Regions from separate parts of the uncultured Blautia sp. genome, predicted to be linked through region 2. Evidence: predicted binding sites of a transcription regulator. Region 2 holds the regulator's gene; the other holds the start of a gene.

Region 1 (8,319 bases), on a different contig from region 2:
TCATATGGATCAGATCTGCAAAATGGGATTTCGCGTTCTTAAGGCTTCTGTAACAGCTGCGGTAAGTCAGGTATGTACCCAGACAGATGCGCTGCATACCGCTTACGAAGAAGCTGCAGGCGCTATGGAATATAAGACGATTCTGGGAAGCGGACAGGTTCTTTATATTAATGATATTGAACCCTGTTCCAGAGAAGCGGATTTTGCAGGCGAGTATGACTTTAGAGAACTGGTCCGGGCAGTTAAGCTGGGAGACAGGACTGAGACAGATACGGCTATCTCTCATTTTATGAAAAGCATCAGAAAAGACACAATATCTCCAGGGCAGTATCAGCTTCTTTTTATGGAGCTTTTATCAGAACTGATGAAGATCATACGTGCATATAAACTTCAGCCCGGTCAGATATTTGGAGAGCATGCAGGCTCCTGGCAGGAATTTTATAAGTATATTTCTGTAGATGAGCTGGAAAACTGGCTTCAGGAGATATGTACCAAACTCCGTCATACTCTTCACCATGAAAGAAGGGATTCCACAGTACGTCTTACAGAACAGGCCAAAGCATATATACGGGAGCATTATAAGGAAAATGATCTTTCGGCAGACAGCCTCTGCCGGCATTTAAATGTCAGTGCAGCTTATTTTTCAACTATTTTTAAGAGGGAAGTAGGAATGAGCTTTGTGGCTTATCTGACTCAGGTACGCCTGGAACATGCAGTAGAGCTTCTTCGCACAACAGAGGATAAAACATACATTATTGCATCCCAGGTAGGATATACAGAACCAAATTATTTCAGTTATGTATTTAAGAAACAATATGGGATATCGCCGTCCAGATATCGGGCGAATATGGTATCTCAGGAACAGAAAGCAGAATAAAAAGGTTGCTGCCCTATGAACTATTTGAAAAATAAATGGAATGAGCTGCGTACATATATCAACAGGCGGGAACTTCAGTTTATGCTATCCGTATCCTTTACGCTGGTAGCGCTGGTAGGAATGGTGTTTATTGGCGCTTTTCTTTATCAAAGCTATGGAAGAGCGGCGGAGGAAATGATGTTCAATGATAACCGTCAGCTGATCAATCAGGTGGAGATTAATCTGAATAATTATCTGCGTAATATGATGAGGATTTCTGATGCCATGTACTATAATGTGATCAAGCAGGTAGATATGAAAACAGACGATATCTCTCAGGAACTGGATCTCCTTTATGAGGTGAATAAGGACAGTCTGGTAAGTGTAGCCTGTTTTTCGGAAGATGGAGAGCTGATCAGTGCGGCCCCTGTAGGCAGTGTAAAGAAAAATGTGGATATTACAGAACAGAGCTGGTTTGCCAATGCCAGGGATAAAATGGAAAATCTGCATTTTTCTGAACTTCATGTACAGAATATATTTGAAAACAGCAATGGACGCTACTATTGGGTAGTGTCTTTGAGCCGTGGTGTGGAACTGACTACAGAAGGGAAAATGTCTGGAGGAATCCTTCTGGTAGATATGAATTTCAGCGGGATCCGTCAGATTTTTACCGAGATCAACAGCCGGGGAGTGGGATATGTTTATCTGGTAAATAGTGAAGGGGAGATTATTTATCACCCGAAACAGAATCTTATTTTTTCCAATATGCTTAAAGAAAACAACAAAATAGCCAGCCAGTATGATGACGGAGTTTATGAAGAAACTTTTCAGGGTGAGGACCGTACCGTAATTGTAAAGACAGTAGGATACACAGGATGGAAGATTGTCAGCGTTACACCAAAGAAAGAGCTTTTACAGGATTTCAGCAGTACTAAACTGATGGCAGTGATCATTGTTATCCTGGCAGTGACTTTGATGGTATTTGCCAATCAGTTTGTTGCAGTGCGTATTGCCAAGCCGCTGAAAAAACTGGAAAATTCTCTGAAGGGGATCGGTGTGGATCAACAGCCGGATATTTATATGGGCGGTTCTCTGGAGATACAGCATTTGGGTCAGACGATTCGATCTATGGTGGATCAGCTGCAGCGTCTTACAGACGATATTGTCCGGGAGCAGGAGGAAAAAAGAAAAAGTGAGCTGGATGCCCTGCAGTCTCAGATCAATCCTCATTTTTTGTATAATACGTTAGATTCCATCATGTGGATGATTGAAAGTGAACGTTATGAAGATGCGGTAGCTATGGTAAATTCTCTTGGCAAGCTTCTTCGTATCAGTCTTTCAAAAGGAAAAAATATCATTACGGTAGGAGATGAGCTGCAGCATGCCAGAAGCTATCTGGACATCCAGAAGTACAGATATAAAAATAAGTTTACGTCCTTTTTTGATATAGAAGAGGGAATTGAAAAATACAGGACGATCAAACTGATCATACAGCCGCTTTTGGAAAATGCTATTTATTATGGAATGGAATATATGGACGGAGAAGGAGAAATCCACATCCGTGCATACACAAGTGGTGAGGATCTTTTTATAGAAGTGGAGGATAATGGGCTGGGCATGCCTCAGGAACAGGTTGAAAGGCTGCTGACAGAGAATTCAGAAACAAGGAGCAAGGGCTCCGGTATCGGCCTTAAAAATGTCCATCAGCGTATCCAGCTGTATTTTGGAACAGAATATGGACTGGAGATCACAAGTGAGCCGGATGAAAAAACAATCGTGCGCATCCATCTGCCAAAAACAGAGGAGATCACTCCGGGAGAGGGAGGAAACAGATTATGAAAAAGAAACGGTATCAATGGCAGATTGTGGGTATTCTCCTTACGGCAGCGGTGATATTGGGCGGTCTTTACTATTATGGCATTTTTGCCCGGCAAGGAGAACGTCCTGCAGTTTATTCTGTGATCCTTTATCAGAATACAAATGATGAGTGGGATACTTTTATAGAAGGTACGGAACAGGCTGAAGAAGATTTGGACATAAATGTAAATTATGTTTATCTTGCCAGAGATGATACGGCGGAGGAACAGGCGGCAGCTGTTCGCAGAGAAATCCAGGCAGGCTCTTCCGGAATCCTTCTGGCACCTGTAGACACCGAAGAAGTAAAAAAGATCATGGGATCGATGTATTTTACAGTTCCTGTATTGTGTGTGGAAACTGGAGCAGGGGATGCTTTCCCTGTACTGCGTACAGATGACCGGGCGATGGGAAGAGCGATGGGAGAAGCTATTCTTGAGGACATGGACACCAGTGGAGCTCAGAGAAGAGTAGTGATATTGACGGAATATATGGAAAGAGACAGTGTCAGGCTTCGGTACGAAGGGTTAAGAGAAGCTTTGGAGAAATCCAATGACAGTGTGATCATAGAAGACCGGGCACGGATCCATGAAGATCTTGGACTGGGATATTTTATTAAATCTGTATTTTATGATGACACTCCTGCATATCTGGCAGCGCTGGATAAATATATGACAGAGCAGGCTGCCGCCGCATGGACAGGATACCGACAGGAAAACGAAAATGAGGAGTTTTCCTGCAGAATCTATGGAATTGGAAATACTGCCCGTACAGTAAATGAACTGGATAATGAAAATATTGCAGCGCTTATGTATCAGAATGAATTTAATATGGGATATCAGGGAATCACCTATTTAACACAGAAAAACAGAGAAAAATGGCTGAAGAATAATACCGATATCGGATACAGGATCGTCACGAAGAAATCTTTATATGAAGATGAAAATGAGAGACTGCTGTTTTCGAATACCTGACAGAGAGGAGGGATATAATGCTGAAAAAAAGAAGTAAAGCCGGATTGCTGGCATTTATTTTTATTCTTTCTTTTTTGGAAGGATGCGGGACGAAGGAAGAGACAGAACAGGAATATCCCAAAAGTCTTAAGATAGGCATAAGTGTTTACGATCAGTATGATACCTTTATGGCAGAAGTTCTTTATCAGCTTCAGTCTTATGTAAGAGAAAAAGAAAAGGAATGGGGCATTCCGGTGATTCTTGATATCCAGGATGCAGGTCAGGATCAGCTTCAGCAGAATAAACAGATGGAGGACTTTATTGAAGAAGGATGTGATCTTGTCTGTATTAATATGGTTGACAGGACAGATGCTTCTTCTGTTATTGAAAAAGCCAAGAGCAATGATATACCGGTGATCTTTTATAATCGGGAACTGGTTAAAGAGGATCTTCAACGGTGGGAAAAGCTTTATTATGTAGGAGCAGATGCTTTCCAGTCAGGACAGATGCAGGGACAAATCCTGGTGGAGCAGTGTAAAAAAGACTTTTCCAGTATTGACAAAAATGGTGATGGAGTTCTTCAGTATATTATGCTGGAGGGCGAGGCAGGACATAATGACTCCATGATCCGCAGCATGTCGGTAATCAAAGAAATCACAGACAGTGGTTATGCAGTAGAAAAGCTGGCAGATGAGATTGCCAACTGGAACAGAGATCAGGCTGCAAACAAGATGGCATCTTTTATTGAAGCTTATGGGGACAGAATAGAAGTTGTTCTGGCTAATAATGATGACATGGCTTTGGGAGCTGTCGATGCTTTGAAAGACAGCGGCATTGTTCCGGGAACAAAATCATGGCCTATGATCCTGGGAATTGACGGCACGGATGTAGGAAGAAAAGCAGTGGAAAAGGGAGAGTTTCTGGGAACTGTACTGAATGATGCCAGAGGACAGGCCAGAGGAATGATAGAGCTTGCCTGGTCTATTGTATCAGAGACACCTTTGGATTCTGAGCTGGAGCTTCAGGAGGGAAAATATATAAGACTGCCTTACCAGAAAGTTACCGGTGAAAATCTCAGCGAGATACAGACCGGGCAGACCCAGTAAGCTGATAAGTATGTTTATCGGGATAACGATATAGACAGTCATATTTCTTATACAAAAAAAGGGAGCGTCAAATGGCGCTCCCGTAATACAAGGAAGGGGAAGGTTTTAGCCTTCAATAGCAATATAACCGGTATTTTCTACTTTTTTCGGTACTTTTTTCGGTACAGAAAGTCTCAGGATTCCATCTTCATATTTGGCATGGATATCTTCCTGGGTAACATCCTCGCCGACATAAAAGCTTCTGCTCATGGTGCCGGCATAACGTTCTCTGCGGATATAATTTCCTTTTTTATCCTGTTCATCTTTGTCCAGTCCTTTTGCAGCAGATAAGGTAAGATATCCGTCTTTCAGCTGAACTTTGATTTCGTCTTTCTTAAATCCCGGAAGATCTACATCAAGTTCATAGCTGTCATCTTTTTCACGGATATCGGTTTTCATCATGTTCTGAGCATGTTTTCCGTAGAGTGGATTCTTTTTGCCCCAGAAGTTATCATTAAATCCAAAGTTCATCCAGTCGTCATCAAATAAGTTTTCTCCAAAAATACTAGGCATCAACATAAGTCATCTCTCCTTTTTTTATTTATCTATGTTAATATGTTGTTATAGCGGAACCGGGAGGTTTCAGGAAATTCAGGATACTTTTTTTGTATCCTTTTTATTTCCCTTCCTTTGTTCTAGCTGTAATATAACACACATTATTAGCACTGTCAAGAGACGAGTGCTAATTTATTTGTGAAAAAAATGTGAAGAGAGAAGAAGAGACAGTTTTCAGTATAGGCATTTTCAAAAATTAATCAGTTTTTAATCTTTCTTCAAGAATGGATTAAGAAACTTCTGTTAGAGTATAAGCATCAAATGAAAACAACATTCTTGAAAGGACAGGGTGAAAATATGGAACAACTGGAAAAGGTTGAAAAATTAAGACAAAGAGCAAATGTCTCTTATGAAGAGGCAAAGGAAGCTTTGGAAGCTTCCGACTGGGATCTTCTGGATGCCATGGTCTATCTGGAAAAACAGGGAAAGGTAAAACCTCCCAGTCAGGAATCCTATACGACAAATTGTGATGAACAGACGCAGTATGTGGATGTAAAGGAAAAGGTGCAGGAGCAGGAGGAAGAGGCTTCCAGAAAAACCTGCCAGAAGCTGGGGCATCTTTTTCGAATCTTTATCAGAAAAACCAGAGACAATGCTTTCTGTGTCTCAAGAAAAGGGGAGGAGATTCTCAGAGTTCCGGTAATCGCCATGCTTATTCTTCTGCTCTTCTTCTGGCAGTTTCTGATACCGGCAGCGGTGATCGCGTTGTTTTTTGACTGTCGTTATTCTTTTAAGGGAAAGGACGATCTGGAAGGGATGAACCGGGCGATGGAAAAGGCGGGAGAGTTTGCGGACAAGGTAAAAGATGAGTATGAAAAGCTGTGATATATGACTGAAATCCTTACAGCATTATAAGAAATCCCAGATTGTCATAAGCAGCAGAAACCGTTATAATACAATTGGCCGGATGCCAAAAGGATATTCTGGCAAAATACAGATAAAGGAATAGATATATGCAGCTTTATATGGCTCCCTTAGAAGGGATTACAGGTTATATTTACAGAAATGCTTACTATAAATGTTACGGAGACATCGATCGGTATTTTGCTCCCTTTATCATGAGCAAAAAGCTGAACCAAAAGGAAATCCGTGACATTCTTCCGGAAAATAACCAGGGAATGGAACTGGTGCCTCAGATTCTGACTAACCGTGCAGAGGATTTTCTGGCCATTGCAAAAGCCATACATTCTTATGGATATCATGTGGTCAATCTGAATCTGGGCTGTCCTTCCCCTACAGTGACTTCCAGAAACAGAGGCGCCGGATTTTTGGAATTGACAAGGGAACTGGATCGTTTTCTGGAGGATATATTTGCCGCCTGTCCTATGAAAATTTCCATAAAAACAAGGATTGGAGTGGAGGATGAGGAGGAGTGGCAGCAGCTTCTGAAAATTTATGAAAAGTATCCTTTGGAGGAACTGATTGTTCATCCGCGGCTGAAGACCGACCAGTATAAGCCTGGAACAATCCACAGGGAGGCTTTTGAAATGGCAGCAGAAAAAAGCTGCCATTCTCTGTGTTACAACGGAGACATCACAAGTGTTTCTGATTATGATGAGCTTCTTCAGCAGTTCCCGGAGACAGATAAAATAATGCTGGGAAGAGGAATTCTTCGGAAACCATGGCTTCCCTCAGAAATCAAAAACGGAGAAAAAAAGGATCCGCAGCAGTATAAAGAAAAGTTGAAAGAATTTCATGAAGAACTGTTGAACGGATATGTGGATTATATGTCCGGAGATAAAAATACACTGTATAAAATGAAAGAATTATGGGCATATTTGGGGACTTCGTTTACGAATCCGGAGAAATATCTGAAGAAGATACGTAAAGCTCAGAGGGTCAGTGAATATAAGATATGGGCAGATAATCTGTTCCGTGAGCAGGAACTGATCTTGTAGCATATTCTCAGGATTTGTTTGACTTTAAGATGGAAAATACGGGAAGGGGGAGTGTAGGAAATGGCACATATTTTGATTGTGGAGGATGAGGAAAAACTGGCTCGGTTTGTAGAACTGGAACTTCTTCATGAAGGTTATCAGGTAAGCAAAAGCGGAAATGGAAGAGAAGCGCTGACGCTTGCGGAAAACGGAAATTATGATCTTATTCTTCTGGATATTCTTCTGCCGGGACTGAACGGGCTGGAGGTTTTGAGGAGACTGCAGCAGGAACAGATAAGAACACCGGTGATCCTTCTGACTGCCCGTGATGCGGTGATGGATAAGGTTGCAGGTCTGGATGCAGGCGCTGTTGATTATATCACCAAGCCGTTTGCTATCGAAGAACTGCTGGCAAGAATCCGTGTGGGCCTGAAGCTTCATGGAAGAACATCCCCGTCTGCCGTCGTTGTTCAGGAGGAGGGAACCCTGTGCTGGAAGCATCTTCTGCTGTCAGAAAAACGTCATCAGGTTACATGGAATGGCCAGGAGATCCATCTGACAAATCGGGAATTCAGGATGCTGCAGGTGCTTTTGGAAAATAAAAATATTGTACTTTCCCGGGAAGTCCTTCTGGAAAAAGTATGTGGTTATGACTATATGGGAGAGACAAATGTCGTAGATGTGTACGTTCGTTTTCTGCGGTCAAAGATCGATGAGGTATATGGGGAGAAAATGATCTGCACTGTCCGTGGAGTGGGATATGTGATCAAAGAGGAATGATTTATGGTAGAAAGAAACGTCAGTACGGAAACAAAAAGAATGTCTTCAATTGTTATGAAGCTTCACTGGAGCTGGATCGGAAGAAAGCTTGGCATGTATCTGGGTTTTGATCTGTTTCTTTTTGTGATACTGTGTGTCGGGTGGATCTGCGATCAGGAGATCACACGTCTGGGAGAACTGGTATGGGATCATCAGAGAAGACTGGTGGGGCTGGAAAAAATAAAGGAACTGACTTACATGGTACTGGATACAGACGGGAAGCTTCTTCTGGAACTGCCGGTCTTTTCTGTTCTTCAGGT
Region 2 (8,319 bases):
CTCTGTAAAAATGGACTGTTCTTATCCATAGACCGAACAGTAAATACTATCTCGCACTCTATCATACATGAAAATACAAAAAAAGAAAAGAGGATTTACCCTCTTTTCCCCAAAAGCTTTTTTATTCCTCAAAAGTCTCTTTCAGTTTATCCATAAAGCTCTTTTTCTTTTTTTCTGTTTTTTCAGAACCGCTGTTTTTTGTTCCTGCCGTCTTATTTCCGCAGGCTTCGTCAAATTTACGCAGAGCTTCTTTTGCCTCATCATTCAGATTAGTCGGAACCTGAACCACAAGCGTTACATAATGATCTCCGCGCACATTCTTGTTTCTCAGTGACGGAACGCCTTTTCCTTTCAGACGGATACGGGTATCTGTCTGTGTTCCAGGCTTCACCTCATAAACGACATCTCCGTCCACAGTACTGATGTGAACGTCCCCGCCAAGAGCTGCCTGTGCATAAGTAATCGGTGCAGAGGAGAATATATTCATATCCTGTCTCTGGAAGATCGGATGACGGGCAATATTCACTTCTACAAGAAGATCTCCTCTGGGGCCGCCGTTGGTTCCCGGTTCACCTTTCTCACGAATACGGATACTCTGTCCGTTATCAATACCTGCCGGAATAGATACCTGGATCTTCTTTCTGGAAGAGGTATAACCGGTTCCATGACAGGAAGTACATTTTTCTTTGATCACCTTTCCTGAACCACCGCACTCCGGACATGTCTGTACATTACGTACCATACCGAACATGGACTGCTGGGTATAGACAATCTGTCCCTCACCGTTACATTTCGGACAGGTTACCGGCTGTGTTCCAGGCTTTGCCCCGGTTCCATGACAAACAGTACATTCATCTTTCAGGACAATTTCCAGTTCCTTTTCGCATCCAAATACAGCCTCTTCAAAGGTAATATTTACCCGCGCACGAAGGTTAGCGCCTCTCATAGGACCATTGTTTGCCCGCCTTTTGCTGCCTCCTCCGAACAGATCGCCGAAAATATCGCCAAAGATATCACCCATATCTGCGCCGTTAAAATCAAATCCGCCGAAGCCTCCTGCACCGCCTCCGCCATTTTCAAAGGCTGCATGGCCAAACTGGTCATACTGTCTTCTTTTATCCGGATCACTTAAAATGCCGTATGCTTCTGTGGCTTCTTTAAATTTTGCCTCAGCATCTTTATCACCCGGATTTACATCCGGGTGATATTTTTTGGCTAATTTTCGATATGCTTTTTTCAGGTCTGCGTCACTGGCGTTTTTGGCAACCCCCAGGACTTCATAGTAATCTCTTTTATCAGCCATTGTTTCTCTTTCCTATGCTTTCTATCAGACTTCTTTATAGTCTGCGTCTACTACATCATCACCATATCCGGCTTCATTTCCTCCCTGGGAAGCTCCGCCGCCCATGTTGCCCATGTCCGGACCAGCCTGACCGCCGCCCTGCTGTGTCTGCTCATACATCTTCTGGAACAGTTTCTGAGCGCTTTCCATCATCTTCTCCTGTGCTGCCTTGATATCAGCAACCTGTGCATCTGTCAGCTCTGCATTTGCAGTCTGGGAAAGAAGATCTTTCAATGCGTTCAGGTCAGCCTCTACCGCCGCTTTGTCGTTTGCATCCAGTTTATCACCAGCTTCTTTCAAAGCGTTCTCAACCTGGAATACCATAGAATCTGCATTATTTCTTGTATCAATTGCTTCTTTACGTTTCTTATCCTGAGCCTCAAATTCTGCTGCTTCTTTAACAGCCTTGTCGATTTCGGAATCAGACATATTGGAGCCTGCTGTAATAGTAATGTGCTGTTCTTTTCCTGTTCCAAGATCCTTAGCGGATACATTAACGATACCATTGGCATCAATATCAAAAGTAACCTCGATCTGCGGAACACCACGACGTGCTGGCGGGATTCCATCCAGACGGAACTGGCCAAGGGATTTATTGTCTCTTGCAAACTGACGCTCACCCTGTACTACGTTGATATCTACAGCTGTCTGATTATCTGCTGCTGTAGAGAAGATCTGGCTCTTCTTTGTCGGGATAGTTGTGTTTCTCTCGATCAGACGAGTTGCGATTCCACCCATAGTCTCAATAGAAAGAGACAGTGGAGTAACATCCAGAAGAAGGATATCGCCTGCGCCTGCATCACCTGCAAGTTTACCGCCCTGTACAGAAGCACCAAGTGCAACACACTCATCCGGGTTCAGAGATTTGCTCGGCTCTTTGCCTGTGATCTGTTTTACTTTGTCCTGTACAGCCGGGATACGTGTGGATCCGCCTACCAGAAGCACCTGACCAAGCTCAGAAGCGCTGATGCCTGCATCAGAAAGTGCACGGCGTACCGGCTCTGCTGTCTTTTCAACAAGATCATGTGTCAGTTCGTCAAATTTTGCTCTTGTAAGGTTCATATCAAAATGCTTCGGTCCTTCTGCTGTAGCAGTAATGAACGGAAGGTTGATGTTTGTTGTTGTTGCAGAAGAAAGCTCTTTCTTTGCTTTTTCAGCTGCTTCTTTCAGTCTCTGAAGAGCCATTTTGTCATTGGAAAGATCTACACCCTCAGTTCTCTTGAACTCAGAAAGCATGTAGTCTGTGATCTTCTGGTCGAAGTCATCACCGCCAAGACGGTTGTTGCCTGCTGTAGAAAGAACCTCGATAACGCCGTCACCGATCTCAATGATGGAAACGTCGAAAGTACCGCCGCCAAGGTCATATACCATGATCTTCTGCTCTTTTTCGTTATCAAGACCATATGCCAGAGCTGCTGCTGTAGGCTCGTTGATGATACGTTTTACGTCAAGGCCTGCGATCTTACCTGCGTCCTTGGTTGCCTGACGCTGTGCGTCATTGAAATATGCCGGTACTGTGATAACCGCTTCTGTTACACTTTCTCCAAGATATCCCTCAGCATCTTTTTTCAGCTTCTGAAGGATCATCGCAGAAATCTCCTGCGGAGAGTATTTTTTATCATCGATTGTCACACGATAATCGGATCCCATTTCTCTTTTAATAGAAGAGATTGTTTTCTCTGCATTGGTAACTGCCTGACGTTTTGCAGGCTCACCTACCAGACGCTCTCCTGTTTTTGTAAAAGCAACTACAGACGGTGTTGTTCTTGCGCCTTCTGTGTTTGCGATAACGGTGGGCTGACCACCTTCCATAACTGCTACGCAGCTGTTTGTTGTTCCTAAGTCAATACCAATAATTTTTCCCATGATAATTTATCCTCCTTAATTAGCAACCTTTACCATACTGTGTCTGACTACAAATCCTTTATAGGTGTAGCCCTTCTGAAACTCTTCTACAATAATATTCTCGCCGGCTTCTTCATCCTCCACATGCATTACAGCATTATGGAAGTCCGGATTAAATTCTTTGCCTACAGCTTCGATCACCTCTACTCCCAGTCCTTCCAGTGTTGTCATAAGCTGTTTGTAGATCATCTGCATACCTTCGGCAAATGCATCTCCTTCCGGAGCCTGTGCAAGACCTCTCTCAAAATTATCCACTACAGGAAGCATGTTCTCAATAATTTCTTTTGCTCCCACAATATACATACTGGATTTTTCTTTCTCTGTACGCTTACGGAAATTATCAAATTCTGCCATGCTTCGTTTCAGACGATCTGTCAGCTCTTCAATCTGCTGATCCTTTTTATCTTTTTTCTTTTTGCCGAAAAAAGAGGTTTTCGCCTTTCCTTCTGTTTTTTCCTCTGCCTCTTCCTTTCCTTCCGGAACCTCTTCAGCAGTTTCCTCTCCGGCTGTGGCTTCCGGTGAATCCTCCTGCACTTCTGCTGCAGTTTCGTTTTCAGAAACAACCTGTTCTGTATCCTCCTGCACCTCAGACGTGTTTTTCATTTCTTCTGCCACGCTTTTTCTACCACCTTTCTATCTTCACCTACTGGCTGTCATCATTATCATTTTTATTCTTTCTGAATACCTGATCCAATTCAACTTTCAGGGTTTTCAGATTGTTTACAACATTTTCATAATCCATTCGTTTCGGACCTACAATACCAATGGTACCGTGCATCCCTTCTCCCAGCTCATACGTTGCAGTTACTACACTGCAGTCTTTCATTGTAGGGATCGGAAGTTCATCTCCTATATACACCTGAACCCCAGTGTTTTCAGAGTCTGACATATGTTCCTTCACCAGATCCGCAAGCTGCTGTTTTTCTTCAAAGGTTGATATCAGTTCGGTGGCTCTCTGCTTATCAGAAAGCTCCGGATACTTAAAGAAGTTTGTAGCGCCTGAAGTGTAAATCTCCAAATCATCTTCATCCACCTGAATCGTTGCGGCAACAGCATCCAGCACTCTTGCAACAAGTCCGCTGTGGATTCCTGCCTGCTCCTTCAGCCTTGCGATCATACCCAGATTAATATCCTGAATAGGAAGGCCGTTCAGATTGGTATTCAAAAGCAGATTCAATTTCAGGATCGTCTCATCATCCATCTCCTCATCCAGATCTATAATCTGATTTCGGATCACATTTCCCTCGCAAACCACCACAGCCACCAGCTGCAGTTCATTGACTCGTGAAAGCTGGATGAATTTCAGCTTACTTCCACTGTACTGCGGAACGGAGATCATCGTAGCGTAATTGGTGTTGGAAGCAAGAACCTTGGCCACATTTTTCAGGACCTTTTCCATCTTGTCTGTCTTCTCGATCATCAGATTACGTATTTCTTCGATCTCATCTTCCTTTTCCTGCATCAGCTCATCTACATATAAGCGATAACCTTTATCAGAAGGGATTCTTCCCGCTGATGTATGGGGCTGTATAATGTAGCCTAAATCTGTCAGGTCCGACATTTCATTTCGGATTGTTGCTGAGCTGACATTCAGATCCGTATACTTGGAAATCGTTCTGGATCCAACCGGTTCTCCTGTTTCCATGTAGGTTTTGATGATCGCCTTCAGAATTTTCTTTTTACGATCTGTCAAATTATCTTCCACGCCCTCAGCTCCTTTCCTTCTGTTTTTGTTAGCACTCGATTTCAAGGAGTGCTAACATCTACATTGTTAAGATAGCACCGTTAAAATCTTTTGTCAAGGGATAAGATGTATTTTTATAAAAATCTTTTTTGTTCGGCAAAAAAAGACAGACGGCACAGAATCTTATCCTCTGTCATGTCTGTCTTTTATATACGGGGTTTTTATTTATATCAGTTCTCCAGTTCCTGAAGATTTCGCTTTAAATCCAGCATCTTGTCTCTCAGCTCTGCCGCCTGTTCAAAGTTCAGGTCTGCCGCTGCTGCCCGCATCTGTTTCTCCACCTGTGCAATCAGTTTAAGCAATTCCTTGCGGTTCATAGATTCCGGATCCTTTTTCAGCTTCACTTCTGTTTCCGCTACCGCCCTGGATACCGTGATCAGGTCGCGAACCGCCTTTTTGATGGTAGTAGGAGTAATTCCATGCTCTTTATTATATGCTTCCTGAATTCCGCGGCGGCGCTCTGTTTCACGAATCGCATTTTTCATGGAGTCTGTCATCACGTCCGCATACATGATCACATGTCCCTCACTGTTTCTGGCAGCTCGTCCAATGGTCTGGATCAGAGAAACCTCTGAACGGAGAAATCCCTCCTTGTCAGCATCCAGGATCGCCACCAGAGTAATCTCGGGAATATCCAGTCCCTCTCTCAAAAGATTGATGCCTACCAGCACATCAAATACATCCAAACGCATATCCCGGATGATCTCCGCCCGTTCCAGAGTATCAATATCCGAATGAAGATAACGGACACGGATTCCCACGTCTTTCATGTAAGCAGACAGATCCTCTGCCATTCTCTTTGTCAGCGTAGTGATCAGGATCTTATGCCCTTTTTCGACTTCTTTATTAACCTCTCCGATCAGGTCATCAATCTGCCCTTCTACCGGACGTACTTCTACCTTTGGATCAAGCAGGCCTGTCGGGCGGATGATCTGCTCTGCACGAAGCAGTTCATGTTCTGCCTCATAAACTCCCGGTGTAGCAGAAACAAACATAACCTGATCCAGTTTTCCCTCAAACTCCTCAAAACTCAAAGGACGGTTATCCTTGGCCGATGGAAGACGAAAGCCATAATCCACAAGGGTCTGTTTCCTGCTCTGATCTCCGGCGTACATTCCTCCCACCTGTGAAACTGTCTTATGGGACTCATCAATAATAAGAAGAAAATCGTCTTTAAAGTAATCCATAAGGGTATAGGGCGGCTGGCCCGGAGCCAGTCCGGTCAGATGCCGGGAATAGTTTTCAATACCGGAGCAAAATCCTGTTTCCTTCATCATTTCCACATCGAAATTTGTCCGTTCCGCAATTCTCTGGGCTTCGATCAGCTTATCTTCACTTTTAAAGTAATCCACCTGCTCCTTCATTTCTGCAAGGATGGCATCCGCGGCTCTTTTTATCTGTTCCTGGGGCACTACATAATGAGATGCCGGGAAAATAGCCGCATGGCTCTGCTCATTTTTGATCTCGCCTGTCAGTACATCAATTTCTGTAATACGCTCGATCTCATCGCCAAAAAACTCTACACGCACTGCACGGTCTGTAGCATTGGCAGGAAAAATTTCCAGCACATCCCCTTTTACCCGGAAGGTACCTCTATGAAAATCCATTTCGTTTCTTGTATACTGGATATCGATCAGCTGGCATATTACCTCATCCCTGTCCTTTTCCATTCCCGGACGAAGAGAAATCATCATATCAAAAAATTCCTGAGGCGCTCCCAATCCGTAAATGCAGGATACTGAAGAAACCACGATCACATCTCTGCGTTCACAAAGAGCCGCTGTGGCAGAAAGCCTCAGCTTGTCGATTTCGTCATTGGTGGAAGCATCCTTTGCAATATAGGTGTCTGTGGAAGGAACATAGGCTTCCGGCTGATAGTAATCGTAATAGCTCACAAAGTATTCAACTGCATTATTGGGAAAAAATTCTTTAAACTCCCCATAAAGCTGTGCTGCAAGGGTTTTGTTGTGAGCAAGCACCAGCGTAGGCTTATTTAGCTGTGCAATAACATTTGCCATAGTAAAGGTCTTGCCGGAGCCGGTAACCCCAAGCAGCGTCTCAAACTGATTTCCTTCTTTAAATCCCTGGACCAGTTTCTCAATAGCCTTGGGCTGGTCGCCGGTAGGGGCATATTCTGATACTAATTCAAAATGATCCATAAATTCCTCCTATGAATCTGTTATCTGTTTCTTCTGTCATTATATCAGACTATAAAATAAAAGTACAGGACAATCGAATGTCTGTTCTTTTTCTTTTTGTTTGACTTTCTTCCAAAATCCTCTTATACTATTTTTATTACATATGTAAGATTTGGAGGGATCACAATGACAAAACTTCCCCAGATTTCAGAAGCTGAATTTGAAGTAATGAAAATCATCTGGAAATATGCACCTGTCAGTACCAATGAAGTAACTGAAAAATTAACAAAAACAACCGACTGGAGTCCTAAGACCATACAGACCATGCTGAAACGTCTGGTCAACAAAAAAGCCATTACCTACGAAAAACACAGCAGGGTCTTTGTCTATACTCCGCTGGTTCAGGAAAAAGAATATATTCAGCAGGAAAGCAGCACCTTCTTAAACCGTTTCTATAACGGCAATCTTGTTTCTATGGTTTCTTCCTATTTAAAAGATGAACATTTATCGGAAACAGATCTCACCGCCCTGCGCCGTCTTCTTTCTGATACCAGTGATAATAAATAGGAGGGAAGCTTTTGCCTGATTTTGCCGTTCATTTTTTCATATGCAATATTTTTATTTCCATAGAAATCGGTATCATAAGTATAGTAAGGCATTTACTGAAAAAATATGTATCTGCCCGGATTCTCTATTATCTCTGGTTTTTCGTACTAGGATTATTGACTGTTCCTTTTTTGCCTGCGGATATCTTTCGCCTTTTGCCAGGGCTTTCATCAAATCACCTTTCACAAACAGGACTTATGGATATGTCTGCCCGGCCTCTCTTCACAGATCCGGGCTCTATATTCACAGAAGCCAATGACTTTGCAGTTTCTGTCAGCAGCAGGACTCCATTGATTCCTTTGTTTTTGCTGATCCTGTGGATTTCCGGTATGGCTGTAGTAAGCTTTTTTACTCTCCGATCTTTTTCGCACCGTCGTATATTAGAAAAATCCGCCCTGCCCGTACAGAACCCTCAGGTTCAGGATTTATATAAAAAATGCTGCAGTGAACTAAAAATAAAAAAAGCTGTTCCTGTTTACAGTACCGCATTTTTAGCTTCCCCTTATGCTGCAGGATTATTAAAACCGCGCATTTATCTTCCGATCCAGCTGATCTCAGATTTCAGTCCGGCTGAATTACGTTTT

What was found. The regulator HrcA, encoded in region 2, represses chaperone genes, less so after heat shock. The targets are predictions, from matches to a motif close to TGTTAGCACTCNNNNNNNNNGAGTGCTAACA.
Region 1: a site for HrcA is predicted at 5,466-5,496, ahead of RDS42_RS05325 (Hsp20/alpha crystallin family protein). Genes of this name have one in related genera too.

Annotation. Positions count from the first base shown of each region.
Region 1 covers NZ_CABVDF010000045.1:5,236-13,554, reverse strand. The annotation lists gene RDS42_RS05345 (response regulator) at 1-877, shown strand, start outside; gene RDS42_RS05340 (sensor histidine kinase) at 893-2,695, shown strand; gene RDS42_RS05335 (substrate-binding domain-containing protein) at 2,692-3,684, shown strand; gene RDS42_RS05330 (galactose ABC transporter substrate-binding protein) at 3,702-4,769, shown strand; gene RDS42_RS05325 (Hsp20/alpha crystallin family protein) at 4,875-5,327, opposite strand; gene RDS42_RS05320 (ubiquitin) at 5,661-6,188, shown strand; gene RDS42_RS05315 (tRNA-dihydrouridine synthase family protein) at 6,317-7,261, shown strand; gene RDS42_RS05310 (response regulator transcription factor) at 7,322-8,020, shown strand; gene RDS42_RS05305 (HAMP domain-containing sensor histidine kinase) at 8,024-8,319, shown strand, end outside.
Region 2 covers NZ_CABVDF010000002.1:7,016-15,334, reverse strand. The annotation lists gene dnaJ (molecular chaperone DnaJ) at 122-1,303, opposite strand; gene dnaK (molecular chaperone DnaK) at 1,328-3,208, opposite strand; gene grpE (nucleotide exchange factor GrpE) at 3,224-3,850, opposite strand; gene hrcA (heat-inducible transcriptional repressor HrcA) at 3,891-4,952, opposite strand; gene uvrB (excinuclease ABC subunit UvrB) at 5,162-7,150, opposite strand; gene RDS42_RS00415 (BlaI/MecI/CopY family transcriptional regulator) at 7,316-7,696, shown strand; gene RDS42_RS00410 (BlaR1 family beta-lactam sensor/signal transducer) at 7,708-8,319, shown strand, end outside.